Regions from separate parts of the Klebsiella sp. R445 genome, predicted to be linked through region 1. Evidence: riboswitches for the same ligand, from Rfam matches in the RefSeq annotation. Region 1 holds a riboswitch; the other holds the start of a gene.

Region 1 (7,644 bases):
TGATCGACCGCGAAGGCGAAAAGCTGAATAAGATTGTGGCTGAACTTGGCGAAAATGCCTTTGCGCTCCAGGTTGATCTGATGCAGGGCGCGCAGGTCGACAACCTGCTGGCGGGCATTCTGGATCTCGCCGGCGGGCTGGATATTTTCCACGCCAACGCCGGCGCCTATATCGGCGGGCCGGTGGCGGAAGGCGACCCGGACGTCTGGGATCGTGTCCTGCATCTCAATACCAACGCCGCCTTCCGCTGCGTGCGCAGCGTCCTGCCGCATATGATCGCGCAGAAATCCGGCGATATTATCTTTACCAGCTCCATCGCCGGAGTGGTGCCGGTTATCTGGGAACCGATTTACACCGCCTCCAAATTTGCCGTGCAGGCCTTTGTGCACACCACCCGTCGCCAGGTGTCGCAGCATGGCGTGCGGGTCGGGGCCGTCTTGCCGGGCCCGGTGGTAACCGCCTTGCTCGATGACTGGCCAAAAGAAAAAATGGAAGAGGCGCTGGCGAATGGCAGCCTGATGCAGCCCATTGAAGTGGCCGAATCGGTGCTGTTTATGGTGACCCGCTCGAAAAACGTCACCGTTCGCGATCTGGTCATCCTGCCTAACAGCGTGGATCTCTGAACATTAACCCGCCAGGCTTAAGGATGGCTCTATGAACGACGATAAACAAACCATTATTGGCGTCGATGTCGGCTCCGCCAGCGTGCGCGCCGGTGTCTTTGACCTTAATGGCACCCTTCTCGCCCATGCAACCCAGGGGATCACCCTGTTTCGCAGCGCGGGTAACGTGGTGGAACAATCCAGCCGCGAAATCTGGCAGGCGGTCTGCAGTTGCATTCACAGCGCGCTGGCCCGCTCCGGCGCCGCCCCGCAGTCCGTCGCCGGGATTGGTTTCGACGCCACCTGCTCGTTGGTGGTGGTCGGCGAACATGGCGCCTCGCTGGCGGTGGGGCCTGGGGACGATCCTCAGCACGATATCATCGTCTGGATGGATCATCGCGCCACGGCCCAGGCCGAAAAGATTAACGCCACCGGACACGCGGTGCTGCAGTACGTCGGCGGCACTATCTCACCGGAGATGGAAACGCCGAAAATTCTGTGGCTGAAGGAGAACCGGCCGCAGACCTATCAGCAGGCGCAACACTTCTTCGACCTGGCGGATTACCTGACCTGGCGCGCCACCGGCGATCTGGCCCGTTCAATGTGTACCGTCACCTGCAAATGGACCTATCTGGCGCATGAACAGCGCTGGGATGCCGACTACTTCCGCCAGATTGGCCTCGACGATCTGGCGGACGACGACTTTGCGCGTATCGGCCAACGCATTGTCGATCCGGGCACCCCCTGCGGCCAGGGACTCAGCGCCGAGGCGGCCCGGGAGATGGGTCTGCCGGTCGGCACGCCCGTGGCGGCCGGGATGATTGACGCCCATGCGGGCGGCATCGGCACCGTCGGGGTGCTCGATGGCGCGGTCAGCAATATGGCCTACGTGTTCGGCACCTCTTCCTGCACCATGGCCAGCACCGCCAAAGCCGTTTTCGTGCCCGGCGTCTGGGGACCGTACTACTCCGCGATGGTACCCGGTTTGTGGCTGAGCGAAGGTGGCCAGAGTGCGGCAGGCGCCGCGATCGACCAGCTGCTGCGTTTTCACCCAGCGGCCGCGCAGGCCAGCGAACTGGCTCAGCAGGCTGGGGTGGCGCTACCGGTGTATCTCGCCGATCGGGTTCTGGCTCAGGTGAGCAGTGCCTCCGCGGCGGCCGACCTCGCCGCCGGGCTGCTGGTGGTACCGGAGTTTCTGGGTAACCGCGCGCCACTGGCGGACCCGGAGGCCAGAGCAGTGGTCGCGGGATTAGGCATGGAGCAGGATCTGGATAATCTGCTGGCGCTGTATGTCGCGGGGTTATGCGGGATTGGCTACGGGCTGCGGCAGATCCTTGACGCCCAGCAGGCGTGCGGCATTCACTGTGAAAACATCGTCATCAGCGGCGGTGCCGGGCAGCATCCGCTGGTCCGTCAGTTGCTGGCCGATGCCTGCGGTATCAACATCGTGAGTACCGAGTGCAGCGAACCGGTGCTGTTAGGCTCAGCTATTCTTGGCGCCGTCGCCGGTCGGGTGTCGGCGTCGCTGCCGGAGGCCATGAAGCAGTTTACCCGGGTGGATAAAACCTACCGTTGCACGACGTCGTATCAGGCACTGCATCAACGCCGCTATGAAGCCTATCTGGCGCTGCAGCAGGCAGCCCGCTTGCTGCGCCAGTAGGTCTTGAAGTGAGGCCCCTCTCATGGAGAGGGGCCAGTACTCAGGCAATGGTCACTTTGCCGTCCAGATAGACATCCTGCACCGCATTAATCAGCTTCACGCCGTCGCTCATCGACTTTTTAAACGCTTTACGACCGAGGATCAGCCCCATCCCGCCAGCACGCTTGTTGATGACCGCGGTACGCACGGCATCCGAGAGGTCTGTTTCGCCCCCCGCCGCGCCGCCGGAGTTGATTAACCCGGCACGGCCCATATAGCAGTTCGCCAGCTGATAGCGCACCAGGTCGATCGGGTTTTCCGAGGTCAGTTTGCTGTACACGCGATCGTCGGTATAACCAAAGTTAACCGCTTTATAGCCGCCGTTATTTTCGGCCATTTTCTGCTTCACGATATCGGCGCCAATGGTGGCCGCCAGATGGTTCGCCTGACCGGTTAAATCGGCCGAGACATGATAATCGACGCCGTCTTTTTTGAACGCCGGGTTACGCAGATAGGCCCACAGCACGGTCACCAGGCCCAGCTCATGCGCGCGTTCAAAGGCCGCCGAGATCTCTTCAATCTGGCGACGCGACTCCTCGGAACCGAAATAGATCGTCGCCCCGACCGCCACCGCCCCCATGTTGAATGCCTGCTCCACGCTGGCGTACAGCGTCTGGTCAAAGGTGTTCGGGTAGCTGAGGGTTTCGTTGTGGTTAAGCTTCACCAGGAAGGGAATGCGGTGCGCGTAGCGGCGCGAAACCGAGGCCAGCACGCCATAGGTGGACGCCACGCAGTTGCAACCAGCTTCAATAGCCAGTTCGACGATATTTTTCGGATCAAAGTAGAGCGGGTTGGCGGCAAACGAGGCGCCTGCCGAGTGTTCCACGCCCTGGTCAACCGGCAGGATGGAGAGGTATCCGGTCCCTGCCAGGCGCCCGGTGTTGTAGAGGGTTTGCATATTACGCAGCACCGCCGGCGGACGGTTGTTATCTACCATCACCCGGTCGACATAATCTGACCCCGGCAGATAAAGCTGGTCAGCTGGAATGGTCATACAACGGTGCTGTAAAAGGCTGTCGGCATCTTTACCAAGCAACTGCGTAATATCAGTCATAGCTATGCTCCCGTTAGCGCCGGCCGCAGCCGGCATGTCTTTTCCTGACCCAAGTATTTGGGCAGGTTAAGCCTGGTACCGACTTAGCATATTTTCCAGCCGGGATCGCATTTTTCAGCGGTTTTAACCGGCTGGAATCGGGACTCGCTGGCACAGATAATGGTGTCGACATCCCTCAGCCAGCGGGGAGCGTTATCCGATTTACCACCACGCGTGGAAATGGTGCACCGGCCCGATGCCGTGGCCCACTTCCAGCGAATCGGCCTGCGCCAGCGCCGCAGAGAGCCAGCCTTTAGCTTCCGCCACCGTCTGCCCCCAGTCGGCATAGCGTGGGCGCAGTGCGGCCAGCGCCGCGGAGAGCGTACAGCCGGTACCGTGGGTATTTTTGGTCTGCACCCGCGGCGCGGTGAAGCGCTGTTCGCCGTCGCGGGTAAACAGCCAGTCCGGGCTTTCGGCGTTATCGAGATGGCCGCCTTTCATCAGTACCGCGCCGCAGCCCATCGCCAGCAGCGCCCGCCCCTGCTCCAGCATCTCTTTCTCATTTTGCGCATGGGGGGCATCCAGCAGCGCCGCCGCCTCCGGCAGATTAGGGGTAATCAACGACACGTGCGGCAACAGGCGCTTGCGTAACGTCTCCACCGCAGAGGCGCTGAGCAGCGGATCGCCGCTTTTCGCCAGCATCACCGTATCCAGCACCACGTTGTCGATCTGATAGCGGGCCAGGCGCTCCGCCACCGCCTCCACGATATCCGTTTCCGCCAGCATGCCAATTTTGGTGGTATCGATGCGCACGTCGCTGAACACGGAATCCAACTGGGCGGCAACAAAGTCAGGTTCGATACGATAGACCGACTGCACGCCGCGGGTGTTTTGCGCCACCAGCGCGGTGATCACCGAGCAGCCATAGGCCCCCAGCGCAGAGAACGTTTTCAGATCGGCCTGGATCCCGGCGCCGCCGCTGGGGTCGGTACCGGCGATAGTCAGTGCATTAATCCGTTTCATCCCTGCAGCTCCCCGTATAACGCATCAAGAAATGCCGGGGTAAAACTGCCCGGTCCTCTGCCGTGAGCCGCCAGGCCACCGGCCTGTTTCATCAGGCCGCAGGCGGCGGCAACGTTCTCGAGGCGGTCGCCTGGCATGGCGGTACTGGCGGCCACTACGGCGGAGAGCGCGCAGCCGGTGCCCACCACCCGGGTCATCAGCACATCGCCGCCGCTGACCGTGCGTGTGCGCTGTCCGTCGGTGATGTAATCCACTTCACCGGTCACTGCCACAATGGTATTGATCTGTCGGGCCAGCGCCTGGGCCGCCGGCAGCGCCGCGGCGGCGGTATCGGTGGTGTCCACGCCGCGCCCGCCGCCGCTCATGCCGGCCAGCGCCATAATTTCCGAGGCGTTGCCGCGAATGGCCGCCGGTTGCAGGCTCAGCAGTTCATGGCAGAAGGTGCTGCGCAGGGTTAATGCTCCAACCGCCACCGGATCCAGTGTCCAGGGTTTACCGGCGCTTTGCGCACTGAGCACCGCGCCGCGCATGGCTTCCGCACGGTCGACGGTTAAGGTGCCGACGTTAATCAGCAGTCCATCGGCGATAGCAGCAAACTGCGCCGCTTCTTGCGGGTCAATAACCATTGCCGGCGAGGCGCCGATCGCCAGCAGAACGTTGGCGGTAAAGGTCTGTACCACATCGTTGGTCATGCAGTGCACAAGGGGGGAATGGCGGCGAAACAGATGTTGCAGGTGCGCGATATGCGCGAGATTGAGTGGCTCAGTTTGCATCGTGTGCTCCAGCCAGGCGACGTAGAAGCAACGACCTTGTGGTCTCTGACTTCCCTACGCTGGCATTATCCAGATCAGGTACTACGGGTTTATCTCAGCCTTCACAAAGAAGGGCACCCCGAGTCATTTAAATCAAAATCAATAAGTTGGGATTAACGGCTCGTTAATCCCTGTTGTGGATCATGCCAGCCACCAGCCAAAGACACAACCCCTGCCTTATGCTCAGAACTCGATGCGGCCGCCAAAATTGTAGCGGCGCCCTTCCAGCATCGCGGTCTGTCGGTAGGAGGTGCTGTAAATCGGGTTCACATCAAACAGATTGTAGATACCGCTCATCAGGGTGACGTGCTTATTCAGGTGATACCGAGCGCCGAGATCCACCAGCGCGTAGGCCTCGGTGGAGGTGGACTTGCCGATATCCGGCGAGTTGCTGCGCCAGCTTGCCCGGGTCCACAGCTCAAGATCGTTGGTCGTATTCCAGGTCAGCGACACGTTGGCCATGCTGCTCGGGAAATCGCTCAGCGCGTACCCTTTATACTCACCGCTCTTCTGTTCGCTGTGGGTGTAGGTATAGTTCGCGTTGGCTTTCAGCGCGGCGGTGGCCTGCCAGTCGCCGTTCAGCTCCAGACCGTAGATCTCCGCATCACCGACGTTAATGTATTGCGACACGGTGTCCGCGGTGTAGCCATTGTACTGACACTTCTGGGTCGCAGATGCCGTACAGATGGTGTGATCGCTGATTTTGTCTTTGAATTTGGTGTGGAAAATCGTGGCATCCAGCGCCAGCGCGTCCTGCTGCCAGTACACCCCCAGCTCGGTGTTGATGCTCTGCTCCGGCTTCAGGTCATCATTACCAATGCCGATTTCGGAGTAAGGATACGCGCCGTAGACGCTGGTAAAACCGGCGTTGTTCTCGCGCAGATCCGGCTTCTTATACCCGGCGGACACGCCGCCTTTCAGCGCCCAGGTTTCATTCAGGGTCCAGTTACCGTACAGCTTAGGAGTGACGTGGTAGCCAAAATAGCTGTCATGATCCAGACGCGCCGAGGTGGTCAGGGTGAAATCCGGCACCATCATCCAGGCATCTTCTGCAAAGACCGCCCAGCCGTGACGGGTGATCTTGCTGACCGGCGTCACGCCGGGCGCCTCCTTGTCTTCTATACCAAAGGTGTCATTCAGCTCGTTGCGGGTAAAGTTAATACCTAACGTCAGCTTGTGATCGCCCAGGGTAAAGGTGTTCGCGCTGTTGGCTTCGAAGTTATTCTGTTTAATAAATTGTGAATCCATGCCCGGCACACGATATTCCGTGCGCGCTTTCTCGTAGCTGATGAAGTTTTTGACCTCCAGCAGGTCATCGCCGTACCAGGCGTGCTGCGAAAGCGAGGCCGCATCGCGGTCAAAACCCCAGTACCACTGCTTATCGTTATGGGTTTTCTCCTGATTGCCTTTGGTGGCGTTCAGATCCCACAGTTGGGTATCGGTGGGCGACATGGAAATCGTCGCATCCAGATTCCCCGCCTCGTGCTTCACAAAACGCTGCTTAGCCGGGCTATCATCATCGCGACGGTCAAGATAATCCGCCGCCACGCTTACCCCGAGTTTGCCCGGCACCACCGGTCCCATCAAGAAAACGTTGCTCTGGTTGGTGTTGCCGTATTCGCTTTTCTCCTGCAGGAAGTAATTATCCTCCAGTACCCCCGTCCATTTATCGATGTTGTACGCTTTTTTGGTAATGACGTTGACCACGCCGCCGATAGAGTCAGATCCATACAGCGAGGACATCGGTCCACGAATGACTTCAACCCGTTCGATGGCGGCCAGCGGCGGCATAAAGGCCGCCTCAGTACCGATATGGTGTCCGTAAGGCCGGGATTCGCGGGTCGACTGCTTAATACCGTTCACCATAAACGAGGTATAGGTAGAGTCCATCCCGCGCATCTGCACATCACCGGTTGCCAGGCTACCGTGGCCGTTGCCGACCAGCACCCCTGGCATTTCGCGGATGGCTTCCGTCACGTTCTGGTTTGAACGGGTATTCAGCGCTTTCTCATCAAGCACCGAGATAGTGGCTGGCGCTTCGCGTCGCTCCTGAGTAAAGCCGGTGGCGGTCACCACCATTTGTTCTTCGTTGACCGGGGTGCTGTCTGCTGCATAAACCACTGCCGGCAGGTTGGCAATGGCGAGCGCAATCGCCACGGCCATGCGTGTCTTAGTCGTCACAAAAAAAGCCCTTAAAATGTAGTGAGATCAATCTTGAGAACGTAGTCAGCCTGGTCGGATTTTTCGTCTTGTTTGACGCTGGCATAGAGCGTTCTGGCATCGGCAGAAAGCACCAGGCTGTTCGGCATGGCCGCCGTTTTGATGGTGTGTTTGACGCGGTTGGTTTTGGCATCAATCACGCTAATCGAGCGTTCGTTACGATGGGTCACATAGATTTCATCGCGCGCGGCGTTATACAGCACGGCAATGGAGTTCGGCGTGGCAATGCGATGCAGCAGCTTGCCGGAGCGCAGG
Region 2 (7,644 bases), 2.0 Mb from region 1:
TCGTGCCGTGGGTTAGGCATAAGGTGCGTCGGGAAAGACAGAGAGAGGAACTGAGAAGGTAAAACTGGCATGCGTTCTGACGGGCGTCAGAAGGTTTTTTCCTGCGGTTGCCAGGTACAGAAGTCTTCGTTGGCCACCAGCAGCAGCTGAGCACCATCCGAGGCTTCGAGCCACGCTACGCTCACGTCGACAGAAGAATGGCTCTGGCGACGTTCAATAAAGGCCAGTGCCCGCGCGTCCAGCTCCGGCTTCACGGTTTGCCCTTCGCAGGTCGTTACCGTCCGGTTGGCATGCCAACGCCCCTGACGCAGGACAACACGCCCCTGGCGTAGTGCATCGCTGGTCTGGCGAATCTGTGTCGCCCGATAGCGGTAAAGCGCAACCTGATCGCTGGAGAGCTGCTGTTTTTGCCCATCCACTTCACGCTGCATAAAGCTCAGCTCGCCCTGGTCATCAAAGCGGGCGCGGATATGTTCCGAGGGTTTGCCGTAAACGTTGAGTTCGATCAGCCTGAGTTTGTCACCCTGCCAGCGGTATTCGCTGGTTGAGGTATTGCCGTGACGCCACGGACTGAAGGCGGCAAGAAGATGCACTTCGCCGTTGGAATCCAGACGCCAGATACGCATCGCGCCCTGGTTGTCCGCATAGCCACTGGCGGTAAAAGGCGGCAAAGAAGAATGACTACTACAGGCAGTGAGCAGCAGTGTACCCACCAGCACCGCGACACGGCGCCAGATAGACAAAAGGGGCGGTAAGGCCCCTTCGTTAAAACTGTACACTGCCACGCGGTCTTACTTGACTGCGTCTTTCAGAGCTTTACCAGAAACAAACGCCGGCACGTTAGCAGCGGCAATTTTGATTTCGTTACCGGTCTGCGGGTTGCGGCCAGTACGCTCAGCGCGGTGGTTCACTTTGAAGGTACCGAAACCAACCAGTTGGACAGCATCACCTTCTTTCAGAGACTCAGTAATTGCAGCCAGGGTAGATTCCAGGGCAGCTTTTGCCTGTGCTTTGGACAGGTCAGCTTTGTCCGCAATTACATCAATCAGTTGAGTCTTGTTCATAAGTTATCCTTACAATGTGTTTATCGCTTGCTAAGCACCGAGTGCGACGGAAATGCCTGAAAAGCACTCTCCTGCATACACGCACCGATAGCCACTTTTTTTCGCCCTCCAAATGTAGACCAGACGGGGGGCGGAATGGAAGCCTTCAGACGCGACAATTCAGGCGGTAAATCACGTTTTCTGGTCTCACTGCTTAAAATTTATACCAATATTGCTCTCACCGGCCTCGCGGAGGTCTGCGCGCAGTCCTTTGATCAGTTCAATGTCGCGCTCTTCGCACTCGGCCAGCAGACGGAAAATCTCCCACTGAATATCCCATTCCTGCTCTACCGCTGGGTTTTCTTTGAGCTCTTCATCGGTCATTTCGCGACCAGCCTGGGTCATTTCCAGCATTGCCACTGTCGTGATGGAACTCTTACTGACCTCAATCGCGTGCTCAAGCGTTTCTCCGCTCAGGCGCGAGTGAATCAGTTCGCTTAATGCGACACAGGCATCGATGGCAGGATAAACACCATACAGATCGTAATCGTCGGCTGCCGGAATGGCTTCCTCCAGCTTTTCGAGCTGGCTGTCAAAATTCACCTTCGCATCTTTGACCGTCAGGGTTTCCCAAATCAGATCGAGAATACGGCGATACAGCTGACCATCGGCAAACTCAGTTTGCTGGCAGAACATGGCGTAATTAGGGTACATGCGCTCGCACAGACAAGCCATAAAGGTGACGTGCTGCCAGCTTTCAAGCTTCTCCAGACGCAGATGAATCGGGTTTTGTAACATGATGAATTCTCGAAGTCAGAAATTAGCCGCAGTGTACCTGAATCAGCCGTGATTTGCTTGCCAACGCACAAACGCCGGACGCCGTGAAGCAACCGCATCCGCCCAGCGCGTTGGCTCTGGCAGACGGTAGCCCTGCATACAACGCTGAACCCATGTCAACGCGCTATCGAGGGAGACGCGATGGCCGGTGCTGATAAAGAGTGGATTACAGCGCACTTTACTGCGCCAGACCCACGCCAGTTGTTCACTTTTGTCCATCAACGGCGCCAGCGCCCCCACCTCGTCGTCGGGCAACGTAAACTGCCCACACAAACGCTTTTTCGCCACGCCAATGGTCGGCACATCCACCAGCAGGCCAAAATGACTGGCGACGCCCAGCCGCCGTGGATGGGAAATGCCGTGACCGTCGACAAATAACAGACCCGGCTTTTGTGACAACTGTTGCCACGCCGCCAGCAGCGCGGGGGTTTCACGAAAGGAGAGAAAACCGGGGATGTACGGCATGGTGGTCGCCACCCGCGCCACCTGATATTCCACCAGTTCCAGCGATGGGTAGGCGAGCAGCACCATGGCCGCCCGCGTCACTGCGCCGTCTTGCTCAAAACCGACGTCCGCGCCACCGATCAGCCCGCAAGCATCCGGATCCCAGCGATCCTCACGGATAACCGAGCCGGCCAGCGTCTGCTGGCTGGCACGAAGAGACGTCAGATCCATCGCCATACCTTAGCGGTGATATTGCGCCGAGAGTCGGTGCACTGCCTCGACAAACACGCCGGCATGCTCAGGATCCACATCCTGATGAATACCGTGCCCAAGGTTGAAGACGTGACCTTCGCCCTGACCAAAGCCAGCAAGAATCGACCCGACTTCTTCTTCAATACGGCCCGCAGGCGCGTAGAGCATAGAAGGGTCCATATTGCCCTGCAGAGCCACTTTATGGCCGACCCGACGCCGGGCATCGGCAATATCGGTCGTCCAGTCGAGGCCCAGCGCATCGCAGCCGGTCTCCGCCATCGCTTCCAGCCACTGCCCGCCACCTTTAGTGAACAGCGTGACCGGTACGCGGCGGCCTTCATGTTCACGCAGCAGACCATCCACGATTTTGTGCATGTAGTAGAGCGAGAACTGCTGATAATCACGACCGGTCAGCACCCCGCCCCAGGTATCGAAAATCATCACCGACTGCGCGCCGGCTTTAATCTGGGCATTCAGATACAGCGTGACGCTTTTTGCCAGCTTATCGAGCAAGGCATGCAGCGCCTGCGGATCGGCATACATCATTTTTTTGATCACGGTGAAGGCTTTGCTGCTTCCGCCTTCCACCATATAGGTCGCCAGCGTCCACGGGCTACCGGAGAAGCCAATCAGCGGAACATCGCCGTTGAGCGCGCGACGAATGGTACGCACGGCATTCATCACGTAGCCGAGTTCATCTTCCGGATCGGGTACCGGCAGTTTATCGACATCGGCTTTGCAGGTGATGGTCGAGGTGAAACGTGGACCTTCGCCGGTTTCGAAGTACAGCCCAAGCCCCATCGCATCCGGGATGGTCAGGATGTCCGAGAAGAGGATCGCCGCATCCAGCGCGTAGCGACGCAGTGGCTGCAGCGTGACTTCACAGGCAAGTTCGGCGTTTTTACATAGCGACATAAAGTCGCCCGCTTGCGTGCGAGTGGCCTTGTACTCCGGCAAATAGCGGCCAGCCTGGCGCATCATCCACACAGGGGTCACGTCCACAGGCTGGCGTAGCAGCGCTCGCAGGTAACGATCGTTTTTTAGTTCGGTCATGTTATTCATCCTGATCCCATTTTACGCCAGTGTAACACGTCACTCCGCCTCTGCCCGACACAGTGCCACGGTATCTTCTATCAGCCGGCGCGCCACGGTACCCGGCGGCGGCAACAGCGGTAAATCGTCGTAACGATACCAGCCTGCCTGCAGCAGCTCTTTTTTATCGATCACAATGTCGCCGCTATCATACTCCGCCATAAACGCGGTCATCAGCGACTGGGGGAACGGCCACGGCTGGGAGGTCACATAGCGCAGGTTTTTCACCTTCAGGCCGCACTCTTCCATCACTTCGCGGGCCACTGCCTGTTCCAGGGTCTCCCCCACTTCGACAAACCCGGCCAGCACCGTGTGTACGCCGTTACGATGGCGGGTATGCTGCGCCAGCAGGATCGTATCGTCCCGACGGATCGCCACGATCATGCACGGGGCAATTTGCGGGTAGTAGCGCTCGCGGCAGTGGCCGCACAGCATCGCCCACTCGGTTTTGCTCGGGTGCATCGGGTGGCCGCAGTAGCCGCAGAATTTATGCGAGCGATAAAACTCGCTTAGCTGGATGCCGCGCCCCGCCAGCTGAAACAGCCCCGGGTCGCTATCCAGCACCTGGCGTAACGATCCCATATCCTGCCGACGATCCTGGCGCACCATCCACACCGCATCACCTTGCCATTCTCCGATATGCAGCGCGTGCTGACCGACAAGATTGAAATTTACCGCTTCGCCATGTGGTAATTCCCCGCCGGGTAACCATAATTTTTGTTCGTGACTGACGATCCACCAGCCGCGATCTAATTTTTCAATAATACGATCCATATCTATTGCACTACCTTCGTTTTACTGGCACTTTTAACATTATATTTACATTTTGGTGAGCAACGTTATTTTCTTAAACTTGCGGAGTCAACCATGTTAAACCAGCTGGAAAACCTAACGGAACGTGTTGGAGGCAGTAATAAACTGGTCGATCGCTGGCTACATGTACGTAAGCATTTGCTCGTGGCTTACTACAAGCTGGTTGGCCTGAAGCCCGGCAAAGAATCCTTTATGCGACTGAACGAAAAGGCGCTGGATAATTTTTGCCAAAGCCTGGTGGATTATCTCTCCTCCGGCCATTTTAATATTTATGAACGTATTCTTGGCGAAATGGAAGGCAATACGCCACTTTTGGCTGCCACCAAACTCTATCCGCAGCTGGAAGCCAACACTCAGCTGATTATGGATTGCTACGACTCCTGCCTCGAAAACGCCATCGACCACGATAACTATCTCGAATTTCAGCAGGCGCTGTCCGATATCGGCGAAGCGCTGGAAGCGCGATTCGCGCTGGAAGACAAGCTGATCGTACTGGCGATATCGCATAACCTGAAAGACAACATCAGCGACAATATCGCGCCGACGGCTTGAGTTGTGCGCTGTTAACGAGTAGTTTACATACGTTCCCCCTCGCTGGAGGGGGATGTATCTTGTCGGAGTGCCCATTTTCCACAACAGCATTCGTGATGCCTCAAGGCAGCACGAAGGATGAAGCGGAAAAGGCTGAGACCGTTAATTCGGGATCCGCGGAACCTGATCAGGCTAATACCTGCGAAGGGAACAAGAGTAAACTGTCCTATGCGACCGTCCCTCCAGGACCGATCGCCTCTGTTACTCCATCCGTCGTCTGACAAGCCATGTCCTTTTTCATCTGGAATGCGCTATGTCTGCAACAAAGTCTGAACCAAAACTCACCCGTCGGGAACAGCGCGAACGCGCCCAGCATTTTATCCATACCCTGGAAGGGACCGCCTTTCCCCGCTCCCAACGCATCTACATTCAGGGCCAGCAGGCGGAGATCCGCGTGCCGATGCGGGAAATCCAGCTCAGTCCCACCTTGATTGGCGGTGATAAAGCCCAGCCGCAGTACGAACAAAACGAAGCGATCCCGGTGTACGACACCTCCGGCCCTTATGGCGACCCCGACGTGGCGATCGATGTGCGCCAGGGACTGTCAACGCTGCGCCAGCCATGGATTGATGCACGCGATGACAGCGAACCGCTGCAGGAACGCAGCTCGCAGTATACCAAAGCGCGCCTCGCCGATGACGATCTTGATACGCTGCGCTTTCGTGGCCAGCTGACGCCACGGCGCGCGAAGCCTGGCAAATGCGTCACCCAGCTCCACTATGCCCGTCAGGGGATCGTGACGCCTGAAATGGCGTTCATCGCCATCCGCGAAAACATGGGCCGGGAGCGTATTCGCGGGGAGGTATTGCGCCACCAGCATCCGGGGGAAAGTTTCGGCGCCCGGCTACCGGACAATATCACCGCAGAATTCGTCCGCGATGAGGTCGCTGCCGGGCGGGCCATCATTCCTGCCAACATCAACCACCCGGAATCTGAGCCGATGATTATCGGCCGCAACTTTCTGGTGAAGGTCAACGCCAACATCGGCAACTCGGCGGTCACCTCCTCCATCGAAGAAGAGGTAGAAAAGCTGGTATGGTCGACGCGCTGGGGCGCCGATACGGTGATGGATTTGTCCACCGGACGGTATATCCACGAAACCCGCGAATGGATCCTGCGTAACAGCCCGGTCCCCATCGGCACCGTGCCGATTTACCAGGCGCTGGAGAAGGTTAACGGGATCGCCGAGAACCTCACCTGGGAAGCTTTTCGCGACACCTTGCTGGAGCAGGCAGAACAGGGCGTCGACTATTTCACCATCCATGCCGGCGTCCTGCTGCGCTACGTGCCGATGACAGCCAGACGCCTGACCGGTATTGTCTCCCGTGGCGGCTCTATCATGGCCAAGTGGTGCCTCTCGCATCATCAGGAAAACTTCCTCTACGAGCGTTTCCGCGAAATCTGTGAGATTTGCGCCGCCTATGATGTCTCCCTCTCCCTCGGCGACGGCCTGCGCCCCGGCTCGATTCAGGACGCCAACGATGAAGCGCAGTTTGCCGAGCTGCACACACTGGGCGAGCTGACCAAAATCGCCTGGGAGTACGATGTGCAGGTGATGATTGAAGGCCCGGGCCATGTGCCGATGCAGATGATCCGCCGCAATATGGCCGAGGAACTCGAGCACTGCCACGAAGCGCCGTTCTACACGTTGGGGCCGCTGACCACCGATATCGCCCCGGGCTATGACCATTTCACCTCCGGCATCGGCGCGGCAATGATCGGCTGGTTTGGCTGCGCGATGCTCTGCTACGTCACGCCGAAAGAACACCTCGGCCTGCCGAATAAAGAAGATGTGAAACAGGGGCTGATCACCTACAAAATTGCGGCCCATGCGGCGGATCTGGCGAAAGGCCATCCCGGCGCACAGATCCGTGATAACGCCATGTCCAAAGCCCGTTTTGAATTCCGCTGGGAAGACCAGTTCAACCTCGCCCTCGATCCATTCACCGCCCGTGCTTATCACGACGAAACGCTACCGCAGGAATCCGGCAAAGTCGCCCATTTCTGCTCCATGTGCGGGCCCAAATTCTGTTCAATGAAAATCACCCAGGAAGTACGGGACTATGCCGCCCGCCAGAATATCGAAAGCGGAATGGCTGATAAGTCGCAGGACTTCCGCGCTCGCGGCGGTGAGATCTATTTACGTAAGGAGCAAGCCTGATGTATCAACCCGATTTTCCGTCCGTCCCGTTCCGTTTAGGCCTCTACCCGGTCGTCGATAGCGTGGTCTGGATCGAACGCCTGCTGCACGCAGGTGTACGTACCATTCAGCTGCGCATCAAAGATAAGCGCGATAGCGAGGTAGAAGCCGATGTCATCGCCGCGATCGCGCTCGGGCGTCAATACCACGCCCGGCTGTTTATCAACGACTACTGGCAGTTGGCGGTTAAACATCAGGCCTATGGCGTGCATTTAGGGCAGGAGGACCTGGAGACGACTGACCTGAACGCCATTCGTCATGCCGGCCTGCGCCTCGGCGTGTCGACCCATGACGATATGGAAATCGACGTTGCGCTGGCGGCACGTCCTTCCTATATCGCCCTGGGTCACGTCTTCCCCACGCAAACCAAGC

What was found. A riboswitch is a leader RNA that binds a small molecule or an ion and turns the genes downstream of it on or off. The one in region 1 is predicted to bind thiamine pyrophosphate.
Region 2: linked by a shared signal. The riboswitch ahead of thiC (phosphomethylpyrimidine synthase ThiC) and the one ahead of thiM (hydroxyethylthiazole kinase) in region 1 are both predicted to bind thiamine pyrophosphate.

Annotation. Positions count from the first base shown of each region.
Region 1 is NZ_CP180446.1:4,911,743-4,919,386, reverse strand. Features, by position in the region: gene ACMYSN_RS23175 (SDR family oxidoreductase) at 1-623, shown strand, start outside; gene ACMYSN_RS23170 (FGGY-family carbohydrate kinase) at 655-2,262, shown strand; gene fbaB (class I fructose-bisphosphate aldolase) at 2,303-3,355, opposite strand; gene thiD (hydroxymethylpyrimidine/phosphomethylpyrimidine kinase) at 3,557-4,357, opposite strand; gene thiM (hydroxyethylthiazole kinase) at 4,354-5,130, opposite strand; TPP riboswitch at 5,165-5,261, opposite strand; gene ACMYSN_RS23150 (TonB-dependent receptor domain-containing protein) at 5,353-7,332, opposite strand; gene yncE (YncE family protein) at 7,362-7,644, opposite strand, start outside.
Region 2 is NZ_CP180446.1:2,901,906-2,909,549, forward strand. Features, by position in the region: gene ACMYSN_RS13555 (DUF1481 domain-containing protein) at 87-779, opposite strand; gene hupA (nucleoid-associated protein HU-alpha) at 792-1,064, opposite strand; gene ACMYSN_RS13565 (YjaG family protein) at 1,251-1,841, opposite strand; gene nfi (endonuclease V) at 1,884-2,555, opposite strand; gene hemE (uroporphyrinogen decarboxylase) at 2,565-3,629, opposite strand; gene nudC (NAD(+) diphosphatase) at 3,669-4,442, opposite strand; gene rsd (sigma D regulator) at 4,536-5,033, shown strand; TPP riboswitch at 5,087-5,239, shown strand; gene thiC (phosphomethylpyrimidine synthase ThiC) at 5,326-7,233, shown strand; gene thiE (thiamine phosphate synthase) at 7,233-7,644, shown strand, end outside.